One region of the Salinivibrio sp. EAGSL genome, then DNA from elsewhere that is predicted to be linked to it. Evidence: riboswitches for the same ligand, from Rfam matches in the RefSeq annotation. Region 1 holds a riboswitch; the other holds the start of a gene.

What was found. Region 1 has a riboswitch for thiamine pyrophosphate ahead of thiD (bifunctional hydroxymethylpyrimidine kinase/phosphomethylpyrimidine kinase). Riboswitches for the same ligand answer to the same signal wherever they lie in the genome.
Region 2: another riboswitch for thiamine pyrophosphate. It lies ahead of thiB (thiamine ABC transporter substrate binding subunit); the one in region 1 lies ahead of thiD (bifunctional hydroxymethylpyrimidine kinase/phosphomethylpyrimidine kinase).

What each region holds. Positions count from the first base shown of each region.
Region 1 covers NZ_JABWMG010000020.1:17,076-24,611, reverse strand. The annotation lists gene HLG76_RS12375 (ATP-binding protein) at 1-1,221, shown strand, start outside; gene HLG76_RS12370 (bifunctional diguanylate cyclase/phosphodiesterase) at 1,218-3,029, shown strand; TPP riboswitch at 3,084-3,184, shown strand; gene thiD (bifunctional hydroxymethylpyrimidine kinase/phosphomethylpyrimidine kinase) at 3,247-4,116, shown strand; gene HLG76_RS12360 (ion channel) at 4,140-5,165, opposite strand; gene HLG76_RS15125 (methyl-accepting chemotaxis protein) at 5,340-6,440, shown strand; gene HLG76_RS12350 (homocysteine S-methyltransferase family protein) at 6,521-7,423, shown strand.
Region 2 covers NZ_JABWMG010000004.1:53,973-61,508, reverse strand. The annotation lists gene thiP (thiamine/thiamine pyrophosphate ABC transporter permease) at 1-966, opposite strand, end outside; gene thiB (thiamine ABC transporter substrate binding subunit) at 972-1,958, opposite strand; TPP riboswitch at 2,011-2,112, opposite strand; gene HLG76_RS03535 (DUF547 domain-containing protein) at 2,151-2,942, opposite strand; partial or broken gene leuD (3-isopropylmalate dehydratase small subunit) at 3,087-3,688, opposite strand; gene leuC (3-isopropylmalate dehydratase large subunit) at 3,698-5,119, opposite strand; gene leuB (3-isopropylmalate dehydrogenase) at 5,144-6,235, opposite strand; gene leuA (2-isopropylmalate synthase) at 6,238-7,536, opposite strand, start outside.

The DNA of each region.
Region 1 (7,536 bases):
GATGTGACATTAAGAGATGGTCGGACTTTTAAGCTCGCTAAAACGCTTATTCGCCACGTAGAGGGAGAGCCTTACGCCATCGTGACTGTTGGGTATGATGCCACACCATTGCTGCAAGCGAAGCACGAGGCAGAACGCGCCAATCAAGCCAAAAGTGATTTTCTCTCTGCCATGAGTCATGAGCTGCGCACGCCTTTAAACAGTGTGCTCGGTTATGCGCAACTACTACAACGATCCTCTTCTCCTCGCTTGACGGAGACGCAACGGCAATATGTCGATCAAATTCACCAAAGTGGTCGCCACTTACTCACCTTAATTAATGATGTGCTGGATCTTGCCAAACTTGAGGCAGGAAAAACGGTGGTCAATGTTACCTGGTATCCGGTTCGCGCCCTTGTCAGTGATGCCGTTCGAACACTACTCCCGCTCGCACAGCAACAGCACGTTGAGTTAGATGAGTGCCTACCCGCGAATCTGAGTGGCGACCTATATGTGGATCCAACCCGTTTCAAACAAGTGTTGATCAATTTACTCAGCAACGCGATTAAATATAACCATCCTCAGGGGCGAGTATGGGTTGAAGCCAGTCAACCATCGTCAACCTTGACGATCTCTGTATCAGATACCGGGATCGGTATTGCTGAAAATCGGTTAAACCATCTTTTTGAGCCTTTTAACCGCTTGGCCGCCGAACAATCACAGATTGAAGGGGCAGGTGTGGGGTTAGCGGTGAGCCATCAATTGGTTGTGCAAATGCAAGGCGAGATGTCAGTAAAAAGCCAGCCAGGCAAGGGCAGTTGTTTTGCAGTAACGTTCCCTTACCGAGCGTCGACGCGACCTGACGATCAAGGTTGTACGTGTCTCCGCGTGAGCCAGCCGCATCGCGTGCTCTATATTGATAATAACAGTGCCCGCCAGCGCCTGATGACCGATTGCTTTGAAGATTGGCCAATGTTGACACTCTATCATGCGCATGAGCTGTCACTGGCTGAGGCTGTTGCGCTCGCTTCTCCGCCATCGTTAGTCATTATAGCGGCTGATAGCGTTGCGGCAACGCCCGAACAAATACAAGCACAATTTGGCGACAAACCACTCATTGTTCTGACTGACAACCCATGCGACGAACCGCATAACAAACCGACATTACGACGTTTATCGCTGCCGCTCTCGTCAGCGGACTTGGCTGAGGCCATACAATTATTATTAGAGGAGAGGCTATGACAAAGGATCCGTCACAAGCACATATACTGATCATTGATGATCGACCGGAAAACATTCACTTACTGTCTACCATGCTCAAGCAAGCCGGTTATCAACAGCTGAATGGGCTCACCGATCCTCGCCTTGTTACCGATGCTCTCTCCCCCGTTCCTGACCTGATTTTACTCGATATGCGGATGCCGCAGCGCTCTGGCTTACTGGTGCTGGATGATCTTAATGACGCTTTAGATGAGCATTGCCCGCCCGTGATGGTACTCACCGCAGATAATGACCTGAATTTGCGTAACCAAGCGTTATGCCGTGGCGCGATTGATTACATCAGCAAACCCTTTGATCACGATGAGGTGTTGCAACGGATTCAAAACCTTTTGTATCTGCAATTGAAAACCCGTAAAGAGCGCGATCAAGCGGCACGGCTGCAAATGCTGGTTAACAAACAAACGGCGGCTTTACGCGCGCTTTCTTTGACCCATCCGTTAACCGGGCTACCAAATCGTCGCGCATTATTAGATGCCGCTGAGCGCCAGCTGAGCAAAGGGCCGGTGACTGTGATGATGATTGCCTTAGATGGCATGGAAGCGGTGACCAAACACCAAGGCCATTTAATGACAGAGGCACTATACAAACAAGTGGCTAATCTGCTAGCCAATAGTACAGTGGCGCGCCCACATCGCATTGGCGTTTGGGATAGCACACGACTGGTGATGCTGATTGAAGAACACGATAACCATGCCGTAGAAAAAGCCGCGCGCATCAATCGGTTGATCAGCGGACATCACACGCTCGATGGGCGTTTAATGTTTTTACGTTGCCACATTGGTATCAGCCGCACGGAGCTTGAGACACAAGATGTGGCGCAACTGTTTCGTCAAGCCATTTTAGCGATTCCGACGGATGACCAACTTATCGGCGAATATCAGCCTGAGCTTGACAGCCAAGCTCAGCGCGCGCATTTGATTCGCACCGAATTAGGGCCAGCACTACAAAGCGGACAATTATCACTGGTGTATCAACCCAAATGGCGATTAGACGGCGGTTTGATGATAGGCGCGGAAGCGCTGTTGCGTTGGCAGCATCCGACCCTTGGGGCCATCAGTCCGGCGGAATTTATCCCCATCGCCGAACGCAGCGCAGACATGATCCAACTGGGCGACCACGTACTGGTGATGGCCTTAGCCGCGGTTGAATGTTGGCGAAAAAATAAACTGATCAACGATAGCTTTCACCTGTCAGTCAATGTTTCTGCCCAGCAGTTTCGCCCCGGCTTTGCTGACAGCGTCTTAGCTCGGTGCCAGGCAGTTGATGTCCCTTTGCATCTGATTCAATTAGAGGTCACAGAATCAGCACTGATCCAGCACATGTCGGTGGCACTGAAAGAGCTACAACAATTGCGAGATGCAGGCATGCATATTGCCCTCGATGACTTTGGCACCGGCTACAGCTCGCTCAGTTACCTTAAACAGTTACCGGTCGATTGGGTCAAACTTGATCGCAGCTTTATCCAAGACTTGGCTACCAACGCCAGTGATAAGCACTTGGTGGGTAGCGTGATTGATTTGGCCCATGGCTTTGGTCATGGTGTGGTCGCCGAGGGTGTTGAAAAAGAGGACCAGCAGTATGTGCTACAAACCATTGGCTGCGACCAAGTGCAGGGCTTTTTATACGCACGGCCGCTAATCCAAGAAGGATTTGAACAACTGCTTAAAACCGCCAATCAAGGCAACGCGACGATCAATAGCAATGCGACGATCAATAGCAATGCAACCATTAATAGCAATGCAACCAGCAATAATAATGAGATGGCCTAAACGCGCAATTAGCGCCATCATACTTGCGCTTTATCACTAAGGTTTATATTCTGACCGTGTTAGTCGGGGAGCAAGCAATTGCTGAGACTGCGAAAGCAGGACCCGTAGAACCTGATCCAGTTAGCACTGGCGGAGGGAACTGACGTGCTCAGCACACAAGGTCGCGCCATCGTGCGTGGTTTTGTCTCCTTCCGCCCCTCATGATTAAGGGGCCAATATGAACCAATCACCACCTGTTATTCTCACCATCGCCGGCTCAGACAGCGGTGGGGGGGCTGGTATTCAAGCCGATATTAAAGCGATTTCAGCCACGGGCGGCTATGCCTGCTCGGCGATCACCGCCTTAACTGCACAAAATACCTGTGGCGTTGAGGCCGTCTCGCCGGTCGACCCAGCGTTTGTTCGCGCGCAACTGAATGCTGTGTTATACGACATGCCGGTACGTGCCGTGAAAATCGGCATGCTCGCCAACCAAGCGATTATTCGCGAAGTAGCCGCTGTGCTCGCGCGTTCCCCGCACTTACCAGTCGTGCTCGATCCGGTCATGATCGCCACCAGCGGCGATCCGTTATTAGATGATGACGCCATGGATGCACTGATCAATACATTGATCCCGCGCGCGACCATTTTAACCCCCAACTTGCCAGAGGCCGCGCGTTTAACCGGGTGTCCTGTTCCGACAACCACCGAAGAGATGTACGCCTTAGTGCCGGCACTGCGCAAGCTCGGATGTCCGTATGTGATGCTAAAAGGTGGGCACTTGCATCATGCGCCAGAGAGTCTGGATGTGTGGATTAGCCGAGATACGTGTCAAACCCTGAGTGCGCGCCGCATTGAAACGCCTAACACCCATGGCACAGGCTGTTCACTGTCGGCGGCGATTGCCTCGTTTTATGCGCAGGGACTGACACCCATTGACGCCGGGCGAGCGGCTAAGCGTTATCTCACTGACGCCTTAGCGCATAGCCAACAGTTAATCGTTGGAAGAGGGGCAGGGCCGGTACATCATTTTTTCGCCTACCCCGCTGATGAAAGTGTTTATTTATCCAAGCATGCGTTGGTTGAATCGCACGCTCTCGTTAAATAATGCACTTTGATTAGATAGCGTGCTTACGCGGCGGACCAATGTGGCAAGCGCTGGGCGGCGATATAAAAAAGACGGTCGCCCGGCAATACTTTTGTCCCCACTGGCGGGTTCAAAACAATACCTTGGCCTTGGTCGATCCCAATTAAGGTGGCGTCATATTCTTGCTTGAGCTGACCAAAGAGATCGCCGGTATCGATTTCTGTTGCGTTACTCGGATAACGGGCACAGTATTGCGTCATCCCTTGTGACGTGCTCAAAAGCTCATGATGCAACTGACTTGAACCGGGATCCACCGCCGCTTTTGCTAGCATTTCGACCGACACCGACGGCACACATTCCGCATGCGGGTAGTGCTGTTTGAGGATTTGGCTTATCGCATCATCTTGAAAATACGCCAATAAATGCGCTGACGGATTTTTATGTGCGCAGAACAGAGCCGCTGACAAAGTAATATCATCTTCTGGGTTATCAATAATAATACTCGAGGCATGCTCGACCTTGGCGCGGGCAATGCCTTCAGCATCGGTAAAACTTGCCACGCGCACAAATTCCACTTCACCAGGCAGTGGGTTTTCGATTTCTGCGCGCGCACAAAGCACAATCGGGCGCTCACCGTGCACTCCGCTTTGCAATAAACGAATAAGCTGTATCGTACGTTGTCCGTTCCAGCCTAAGATAAGAAGATGATTTTTCACACTAATACTCCGTTTTCCTTGTAACCCGCGTCGCCAATAATCCACCAGTGATCCGGTGATATGCCCAATCACCACCGCAAACAACCCTAAGCCGCCGGGAATAATCCAAAAAGCCGTGATCCATTGCCCCCACTCAGTAACGGGGGAATAATCGCCGTAGCCAACGGTCGAGGCCGTCACAATCAAGTAATACACATAGCGGCTCAGCGATTGGGTCATCGCGGTCTCGCCCGCCCCATATAAAAGTAGCCAGCCAATCACGCCATAGGCGAGTACCACCAAGCCGAGCATACGCCCGTTCAAATGGGCGAAGCGACTGATAATCCAACGTTTAAAAAGCAACCAAAAGGTCATAAATTTTCGCTCATTCACTTCAGTGATCGCAGTATGAAGTGATTTGCGTCAGGTTTACAGTGTAAATCAGGCGCTTGGCGTCAATGCGATCACACTTTGCTTGGATAATCCTACAAAGCCAATTTAAAGCGTTAAAATATTATAAAAAGCTTAATTACGTCATTAGGAGTCAGCGTGTTTATATCTCGGCGTCAACTTGAACAAGAGCAGCAAAAGCAGGTTGCTCTGCAGCAAAAAATTGAGCAAATTAATCATACCATCGACGCGCTGAATGCAGAGAAAGGCGCATTGCAGGCAGAGCTGGATACCGTCGCGAAAAAACGCCAAACCGGCAAAGCGATCGACGCCAACTTATGCCACTTTGGTGATTCGATTAACGCCACCCAATCCTCTCTGGCCACCTTGGCGGACACCATTAACGGTGAAAAAGAGCGTGTGACCGAAGTGAGCCACCAAGCGGCATCATGTGCCGAGCAAGTCAATGACCTTGCGCGCCATGTGCAGTCGTTATCTTCGCAATGTCAGCAATCGTCGGAAGCGATTCGCTCGCTCGATCAACACGCACAAGAGGTGAGTGGCATTGTCAATTTGATTCGTGATGTCGCCGATCAAACCAACCTGCTGGCGTTAAACGCAGCCATAGAAGCGGCACGCGCCGGTGAGCAGGGCCGAGGGTTTGCGGTGGTCGCTGATGAAGTACGCAACCTTGCCGAGCGCACGTCCACTGCCACCCAAGATATTACCCAGCTGGTGGAAAAAATTCGTGCGGGCAGCAGCCATGCGTGCACGCTCACCGATACCCTTGCCACTGAAGCCATTCAATACAGCGAACAAGGCCAACAGGTTGCCGATGCCATGGCCACCCAAAGTGAGCAAGCACAGCACAGCCGCACCACCATTAAAGCCTCTGCACTGCGCGCCTTTTGTGAACTGGCCAAACTTGACCATATCAGCTTTAAATTTGCGATATACCGCGTGGTATTGGGCGAAGACAGCATGATGGCGGACGATGTCACCGATCACACCCAATGCCGACTCGGCCAGTGGTATAACCATGGTGAAGGGCAGCAATATTTTGGTCAGTTGCAAACGTTTAAAGCCATTTCCGGGCCTCACGAGCAAGTGCACACCCATGCCAAGGCTGCGGTGGCAGCGTTTCATGCTCAACAACCGGATCAAATGGTCACCGCATTAAAAGAGATGGAAAACGCCAGCATGACGGTGATCGATAAGCTTGAACATCTCGCAATAGAAGGGAGTGAAGAGGTGGCGTAACAACGGGGTGTTAAATCGACGAGCTCATGGTAATCTCAAGTCAAACCAAGGAAAGATGGCCGAAGGAGGCTGAAGTACCCATGACGTCGATTGCACTACTCGATGGTGGCCTAGGGCAAGAAATTTATCAACGTGGCCCCGATGTGAGCTCTAAGCTTTGGTCGGTTGCGGTGATGTTAAAACATGCCAATATTGTCAAAGACGTGCACAAAGATTTTATCCGTGCCGGCGCGAAAACACATACCTTAAATACCTATCCTGCGACACCCACACGTCTGGCCAAAGCGGGGTTGAGCGATAAAATCAACACCATTTATCAAAAAGCCTTTGAAGCGCTGCAGCAAGCCGTGGATGAGACAGGCGCCGATGTCGATATTGCCGGTTGTTTGCCACCGCTGGTGGGCAGCTACCTCGGCCAGCCGCAACGCAGCTTTGATGACATGAAAGCCGAGTTTTTGCATATTGCCCGCTTGCAGCCTCATGTGGATGTGTTTTTAATCGAAACCATGACCAACACCCTCGAAGCGCGCGCGGCCTGTGCTGCGGCCCAAGAGCAAGGCAAACCCTATGGCGTCGCGTTTCGGTTAGAGGCAGCAGGCACCTTGCGCTCGGGCGAGTCACTTGAACAAGCGATGCACGCCGTGGCCGAGTATGCCCCAACCGCGGTGATGCTAAACTGTTGCGATCCTGCCGTGCTGACCACCGCCATGCCGCAAATGGCGACCCAAGCTAACATTGTCGGTGGCTATGCCAACGCCTTTAAATCGGTAGAAGACATGGCCAAAGGCAGCAAAGCCGATGCCCTAGAAGCGCGTGAAGATCTCTCACCCTTAGTCCACACCGAACGTGTACAACAATGGATTGCCGACGGTGCCCTGGTGGTCGGCGGCTGCTGCGAAATCACCCCCGCGCACATCCAACACCTCGCGCAAACCCTTGAGCAGTCCCACGAGATCATCAAGTTTTCGCAGTTGGGGGGTTAAGGATTTAACGCGTTCCCACGCTCCTGCGTGGGAATGCATACTGAAGCCGATGCACCACTCGTTCCCACGCTCCCGCGTGGGAATGCATACCGTGGCCGATGCACAACTCGTTC
Region 2 (7,536 bases), on a different contig from region 1:
CCATAATGCCGTGTCGCTCAGCACAATTAACGCGCTAGGGTTAAGGCCACGCGCGATCACAACTCCGAGAGGTGGTAGAACCAACAATAAAGTCAGCGCAATCCAGAGACTGTCCCAACACTTCGCCGTGCGACTATCGAGTGCCGATGGAAGCGGTTGCACTTCGCTGGGGGTGTTGGCAATCGGCCGAGTCAGTGTTTGCACAATAAAAGCAAAGGTGCCGCACAAGAGCATTTGCCACAGCGCCAGAGCGGCACCGGTTTGTAAGTCAAAATCAAAATGAATGGCTTGATAGATAGCCAATTCAATGGTGGTCGCTTTGGGGCCACCGCCTAATGCCATCACGGTGGCGAAGCTGGTGAAACACAACATGAATACCAGTCCGACGACATGGGGTAGACTTTGCCGCAGATAAGGCCATTCAAGGTGGCGAAAACGTTGCCAGCCTCTTAGACCAAGCTGGGTTGCCAGGCGCCTTTGATCCGCCGGGATCCCTTCCAAGGCCTGCACCATCAATTGGGCCGAAAAAGGCAGGTTAAAGAAAACATGCGCAAGCAAAATGCCGCTTAAGCCATAGAGAGAAAATGGCATCGCCGCATCAAATTGCGCGAAGGCTTGTGCAATCCAACCGCTGCGGCCGTAGATGGCAACCAATCCAAACACGCCCACCAATACCGGCAGCACCAGGGTCATGGCAAACAGTTTGAGTAGCCAAGCTTTCCCTGGAAATTGTCGCCGAGCCAGCGCATGGGCCACAGGAATGGCGAGCCCAACGCTGAGCACCACAGATAAGGTAGCCTGCTTAAAGCTAAACAGCGTGACATGGCGCAGATAGGCATCTTGCCACAGGGCGGACAGCTTCAAGTCTTGACTGTGTAAGAACAGCGCCCAGAGTGCGCTGCCAATTAATAACACGACCAAGCTGGCCGCGAGACTGCCCGGCCAGGTTCGAGAAGGGTTGAGCATCGACGTTATTCAACCAAAGCGGTTTGCCAATCGCGCACCCATTGCTGACGGTTACCCATCACTTCATCGGGCTGGTACAACAGGCTCTCTTCTGGTTTGTTCAGTGTATAGAAGGCGTCAGGCAAGCTAACATCGGTGACCGGATACATCCACTGCGTGGTTGGGATCACAGACTGTGCTGCGTCACTGAGCATAAATTGTAGAAACGCATCGGCGCGTTCTGGTTGGTCGGTATAAGCAGACTTCGCCGCCACTTCAATTTGCATATAGTGGCCTTCTTCAAACATGGCGGCGGCAAAGCGGTCATCATCGTCAGCGACCAGGTGGTAGGCGGGCGAAGAGGTGTATGAAAGCACCATATCTGCCTCTTTGTTGAGGAACATGTTGTACGCTTCGGTCCAGCCTTTGGTCACGGTAATGGTGTTGTCGGCAAGATCGCGCCATGCCTGCTGGCTTTGATCGCCGTATACTTTTTGGATCCACAGCATCAAGCCTTGGCCAACTGTTGACACGCGTGGATCTTGGTAAATCACACTGATATCGTCACGCTCCTCAATCAAAGCCTTCAAGCTTTTGGGTGGGTCGAGCAAACGCGTGGTGTCATACACAAAGGCAAAGTAGCCGTAATCGTAGGGGATAAAGTAGGGATTATCCCAACCGCCGGGTACCTGTAGGCGCTCCGTATTCACCGCGTGCTCGGCGACAATGCCGCTACGCTCAGCTTCTTTCATCAAGTTAGTATCCATACCGAGTACAATATCAGCCTTGGTAGTATTGCCTTCGATACGTAAGCGATTAAGCAGAGCAGCACCGTCACTAAGAGACACAAACTCTAATTGGCAGTCACAGCGTTTTTCAAATTCGGCTTTGATTTTTGGCCCTGCGCCCCAATCGGCGATAAAAGAATCATAGGTATAGACCGTTAGAGGGTCGGCGGCACGGGCGCTGAGTGATAACAGCGATAAAGAAACCAGAGTGAGAACAGAGGTAATAACTTTCACAGCACGCTCCTAAGTTGGGCGTGGGTGTTGAGGCAAGTTGATGGCAACATCAAGTCTCAATCCCTACGCCAGTGTTAGCTGGATCAGGTTCGATGGGTTTAGCGCCGCGCGCAATCTCAGCCATAAGGCTCCCCAATGAGTACGGTGCGATTGTACTGATTGGCTTAGTGTTTACCAAGCCTTTTAGTCCGCGATTTGGTTAAGCGTCCAGTCGTAGTCATAATCCAAGCGTGCATCCTTGGGAAGCTTGATGTCTCTATATTGATTGATATGGGTGATCACCCCTTGTTCACTGCCGCCAAAGTCAGTCTCAAACCACTCATAGATAGAAGAAAGCTGCCACTGATTACCGTGCTGACTCACGCCTTTATCACTATTAATAAAGGTGTAGGCGGCTTGTTCTAATTGCGTATCCAAGGTGTCGGCTTGAAAGGCTTGCGGTTGCAGGTTAGGGCAGCCAAGGCTGGCACAATTGACCGCATAGTGGGTACGCGGATCTTGCCACAGCGGACGCAAAATACGGTGTTCGATATCATTGAGCGTGAGGGATTCGCCCGCCACCGTCACTACGTCATCATCCCACGGACCAAAGCTAAAGAGTCCACCGAGTTTGGTGATAGAGCTGACTGGATAGGCGTCCAAAATTAGCTTTACGGTGACTGAGTTGTAGAGATTAACCCAATACGCGTATTGTTCGTCTTTGCTCAGAGTGCGCGGATCGCGCTCGGTAAGCATGCCAATGTAATGATCGAGGGTCGCTCTATCGGCCTCGGTGACGGCTGCGTAGTTAAATAAGGTGTGCTGCCCCTGAGGCTGTAAATACTTATCGAGTAATACTTGCCAACTGTGATGCGTGAAGGTGGCTTGGCTGTCAGGATTGTGTGCATCCCACATTGCCCAGTAGTCCGCTTTGGGCGCGGCTTGGCTGATGAGCGGAAACACTAGCCCAAATAGAAGTATCAAATGTTTTTGCATTGTCAGTCCTTAATGCGATCAAACCTTCTTTGAGACTAGACCAAGCGAGTCAGCGGTTGGTTTCATTGAGGATAGAAAAATGGCAAGGAACGCCAATAAATGCGGAATAATCGGCACTTATTGGCGAGAGATGAGTGGATGGTCTTACACCAAAAAATCAGGTATTTGCTGCTCAAAGCGCGAAATTTCCGCTTCGTGCTGTAACGTCAGCCCGATACTATCCAAACCTTCGAGTAAGCAATGACGGCGAAAATCATCCATCTGGAAGCTAAAGCAGTGTTCACCGGCACGGATGGTTTGGGCGGGCAAATCTAGCGTTACCGTCGCGCCTTCATTTTCCGCCACATACGTAAATAAAGCATCGATTTGGCCTTCTTCAAGGGTCACCGGCACCATTTGGTTATTAATGCAGTTGCCATAGAAAATATCGGCAAAACTGGGGGCGATAATCACTTTAAAACCGTAATCATCCAGCGCCCAAGGAGCATGTTCGCGTGACGAGCCACAGCCAAAGTTTTCGCGGGTGAGTAACACGCTCGCCCCTTGGTAGCGCACTTGATTGAGCACAAACTCGGGGTTCGGCTGTTTGCCCGCATCGTCTAAAAAGCGCCAATCGTGAAACAGGTGCTGGCCGAATCCGGTGCGGGTGACTTTTGCAAAAACTGTTTGGGGATGATCGCATCGGTGTCGACGTTTGCCGCATCCAATGGGGCAACAATGCCGGTATGAGTGTGTATGCCTGACATAAGGCCTCCTTATAATTGGTTAACGTCAACAAAGTGACCGGCAATGGCGGCGGCAGCGGCCATGGCTGGGCTGACCAAGTGGGTACGGCCTTCACGGCCTTGGCGGCCTTCAAAGTTACGGTTGCTGGTCGATGCACAGCGCTCTTTGGGGCCTAAGCGATCGTTGTTCATCGCCAAGCACATTGAGCAGCCGGGTAAGCGCCACTCAAAGCCCGCCTCGCGGAAAATCACATCCAGCCCTTCTTGCTCTGCTTGGGCACGCACTTGCTCTGAGCCTGGCACCACCATGGCATGGACGCTATCTGCGACGTGCCGACCTTTGGCGACCGCCGCGGCTGCGCGCATGTCCTCAATTCGAGAGTTGGTACATGAACCAATAAAGACTTTATCAATTTGGATATCTGTTATGGCTTGGCCTGCGGTTAGCCCCATGTATTTCAGCGCGCGTTCCGCTGAGTGGCGCGCGATCGGATCTGCCATGTGCTCAGGGGCCGGCACGCTATCGTGCACACTAACCACTTGGCCGGGGTTGGTCCCCCAGGTGACCTGATGATGAATTTGACTGCCATCGAGTGTCACGACACGATCAAATTGCGCATCGGCATCCGAGTGCAAGGTTTGCCAAAAATCGACCGCTTGCTGCCATTGTTCACCTTTAGGGGCAAATTTCTTGTCTTTTAAATAGGCAAATGTGGTCTCATCGGGGGCGATCAGGCCCGCTTTTGCGCCCAATTCGATCGCCATGTTGCAGACCGTCATTCGCCCTTCCATGGACAAGTCGGTAATGGCGTCACCGCAAAATTCCACCACGTGTCCGGTGCCGCCGGCATGACCGACTTGGCCGATAATCGCTAGGACAATGTCTTTGGCGGTGATCCCGGGGGCGGTTTTGCCCGTGACTTCAATTTTCATGGTGCGGGCGCGGGATTGCTTGAGCGTTTGGGTGGCCAGTACGTGTTCGACTTCGGAGGTACCAATACCAAAGGCCAGTGCACCAAAAGCACCGTGAGTTGCCGTATGAGAATCACCACAGACGATGGTATTGCCAGGCAAAGTAATCCCTAACTCGGGCCCCATCACATGGACAATGCCTTGGTAGGGGTGATTCAAGTCGTACAGGGTGACGCCAAATTCTTCGCAGTTTTTAGCCAAGGTTTCCATTTGGATGCGCGCCATTTCCCCTGACGCGTTAATATCTTTGGTTTCGGTGGAAACATTGTGATCCATGGTGGCGAAGGTTTTGCTCACTTGGCGCACCGGACGGCCTTTCTCTCTCAGGCCGTCAAACGCTTGTGGCGAGGTCACCTCATGCACCAAGTGACGGTCGATATACAGCAGCGGCGCTTCGCCTGGTTGCTCAGTGACCACGTGAGACTGGTGAATTTTTTCGTACAAGGTCTTGGCGCCTTGCTGGGTGTTTGCATTCGACATAGCTCGTATCCTTACGGGTAATGATTATGCGCCTTGGCGGATATAGGCGGCGATACGATCGCCCATCTGCTCGGTGCTCAGTGCTGGATGGTTACCGGCCAGATCGGCCGTCAGTTCACCGGCTGCCAGCGCTTGGCTCACTGCGTGTTCAATTGCACAGGCCGCGTTTTCTTCGCCCAACGAGTAACGCAGCATAAGTGCCGCCGATAAAATTTGCGCCACTGGATTAGCAATGTTTTGCCCGGCGATATCGGGCGCGGAGCCACCGGCTGGCTCATACAAGCCAAATTTACTCGCGTTCAAACTGGCTGAGGGCAGCATGCCCATAGAGCCTGTGATCATCGCGCACTCATCGGAGATGATGTCGCCGAAAATATTTGAACACAGCATCACATCAAATTGCGACGGGTCTTTAATCAGCTGCATGGTGGCGTTGTCGATATACATATGGCTTAAGCTGACATCCGGATAATCTTTTGCCACCGCTTCTACCACCTCGCGCCACAGCATCGAGCTTTGTAGCACATTGGCTTTGTCGATTGAGCACACTTGTTTGTGGCGAAGCTGGGCGGATTGAAAGGCGATGTGTGCGATGCGCTCAATTTCATAGCGATGATAGACTTCCGTATCAAACGCCTTTTCCTCGCACCCTTCGCCTTCGCGCCCTTTGGGCTCACCAAAATAAATCCCGCCGGTCAGCTCTCGTACCACCACGATATTAAAACCTTGGTCGGCAATATCGGCGCGCAGCGGACAAAAGCTTTCGAGACCAGTATGGATTTGTGCCGGACGCAAATTACAAAACAGACCAAAGTGCTTGCGTAGCGGCAGTAAAGCACCGCGCTCCGGTTGTTCGGTCGCGGGTAAATGCTCCCATTTAGGGCCGCCGACTGAGCCGAATAAAATCGCATCGGCTTTTTCACAGCCAGCCAAGGTGTGTGCGGGCAGCGGCGAGCCATGGGCGTCGATTGCAGCACCGCCAACCGGATAATGCTGACGCTCAAAGGTGACAGCGAATCGCTCGCTAACCGCATCAAGCACTTTTTCGGCTTGCGCCATCACTTCGGGGCCGATACCGTCGCCGGGTAAAATTGCAATTTGGTGTGCGCTAGCCATGGTTATACTGTCTCCTGTTTTAAATGGGATTGTTCCTTAATCTGCGCAATTTTGTTGGCGCGATAAATAGCATTGATCACGTTTAATAAAGCTTCGCCGGAGGCCTCGATAATATCGGTTGATACCCCGGTGCCGTGATATTTACGGCCTTTGTAGTTGGCAATGATATCGGCTTGGCCGAGGCCATCTTCCCCTTCTCCTTTGGCGGTAAGATCGAATTTATCCAGCTCAATGTCATAGCCGGTGATCCGATATATGCACTGGTACAAGGCGTCGACGGGACCGTTTCCAATCGCCGCTTCGCGTTTTTCTTCATCGCCACATTGCAACTTGATGCTGGTGGTCGCCATTAAGCTGCCCGATTGCACGCCTAAATAATTGAGCTTATAAAAATCGTCCTCTTCTTTGAGGTTGTTGAAGAACATTAAAGCTTCTAAGTCGTAATCGAACACCTGACCTTTACGATCTGCTAATTGCAAGAATGATTGATACAAGGTCTCCAAATCATAGTCTTGTTCGTTGTAGCCAAGGTTATCCATATGGCTTTTCACCGCCGCGCGGCCGGAGCGACTGGTGAGATTCAATGATTTTTTACCCAATCCAATCGACTCTGGCGTCATGATTTCGTAGGTATTTTTGTTTTTCAGCATGCCATCTTGGTGAATGCCAGAAGAGTGGCTAAAGGCATTGGTACCGACCACGGCTTTGTTGGGCTGGATTGGCATGTTGCAAAGTTGGCTAACCAGCTTACTGGTGCGGGCGATTTCAGTATGGTTTAAGCCTGTCTCCACGCCTAACAAGTCAGCGCGGGTTTTTAAGATCATTGCAATTTCTTCCAGCGCACAGTTACCGGCGCGCTCGCCGATGCCATTAATCGTGCCTTCGACTTGGCGGGCGCCGGCCTGTACAGCGGCAATAGAGTTGGCGACCGACATCCCCAAGTCATCATGGCAATGAACAGAAATCACCGCTTTGTCGATATTGGGTACGCGGTTGAACAGGTTGGCAATGATATCGCCAAACTCACTGGGGACCGTATAGCCGACTGTATCTGGGATATTGACCGTGGTGGCGCCAGCATCAATTGCCGCTTCGACCATGCGGCATAAATTATCAATCGGGGTGCGTCCGGCATCTTCGCAGGAAAACTCCACATCATCCGTATACTGGCGCGCATGTTTGACCGCACGCACGCCCATTTCTACTACGTCATCGTAGCTGCGGCGAAGCTTGTCTTTGACATGAATGGTAGAGGTGGACAAAAAGGTGTGGATACGAAAAGCATCGGCGGCTTTGAGCGA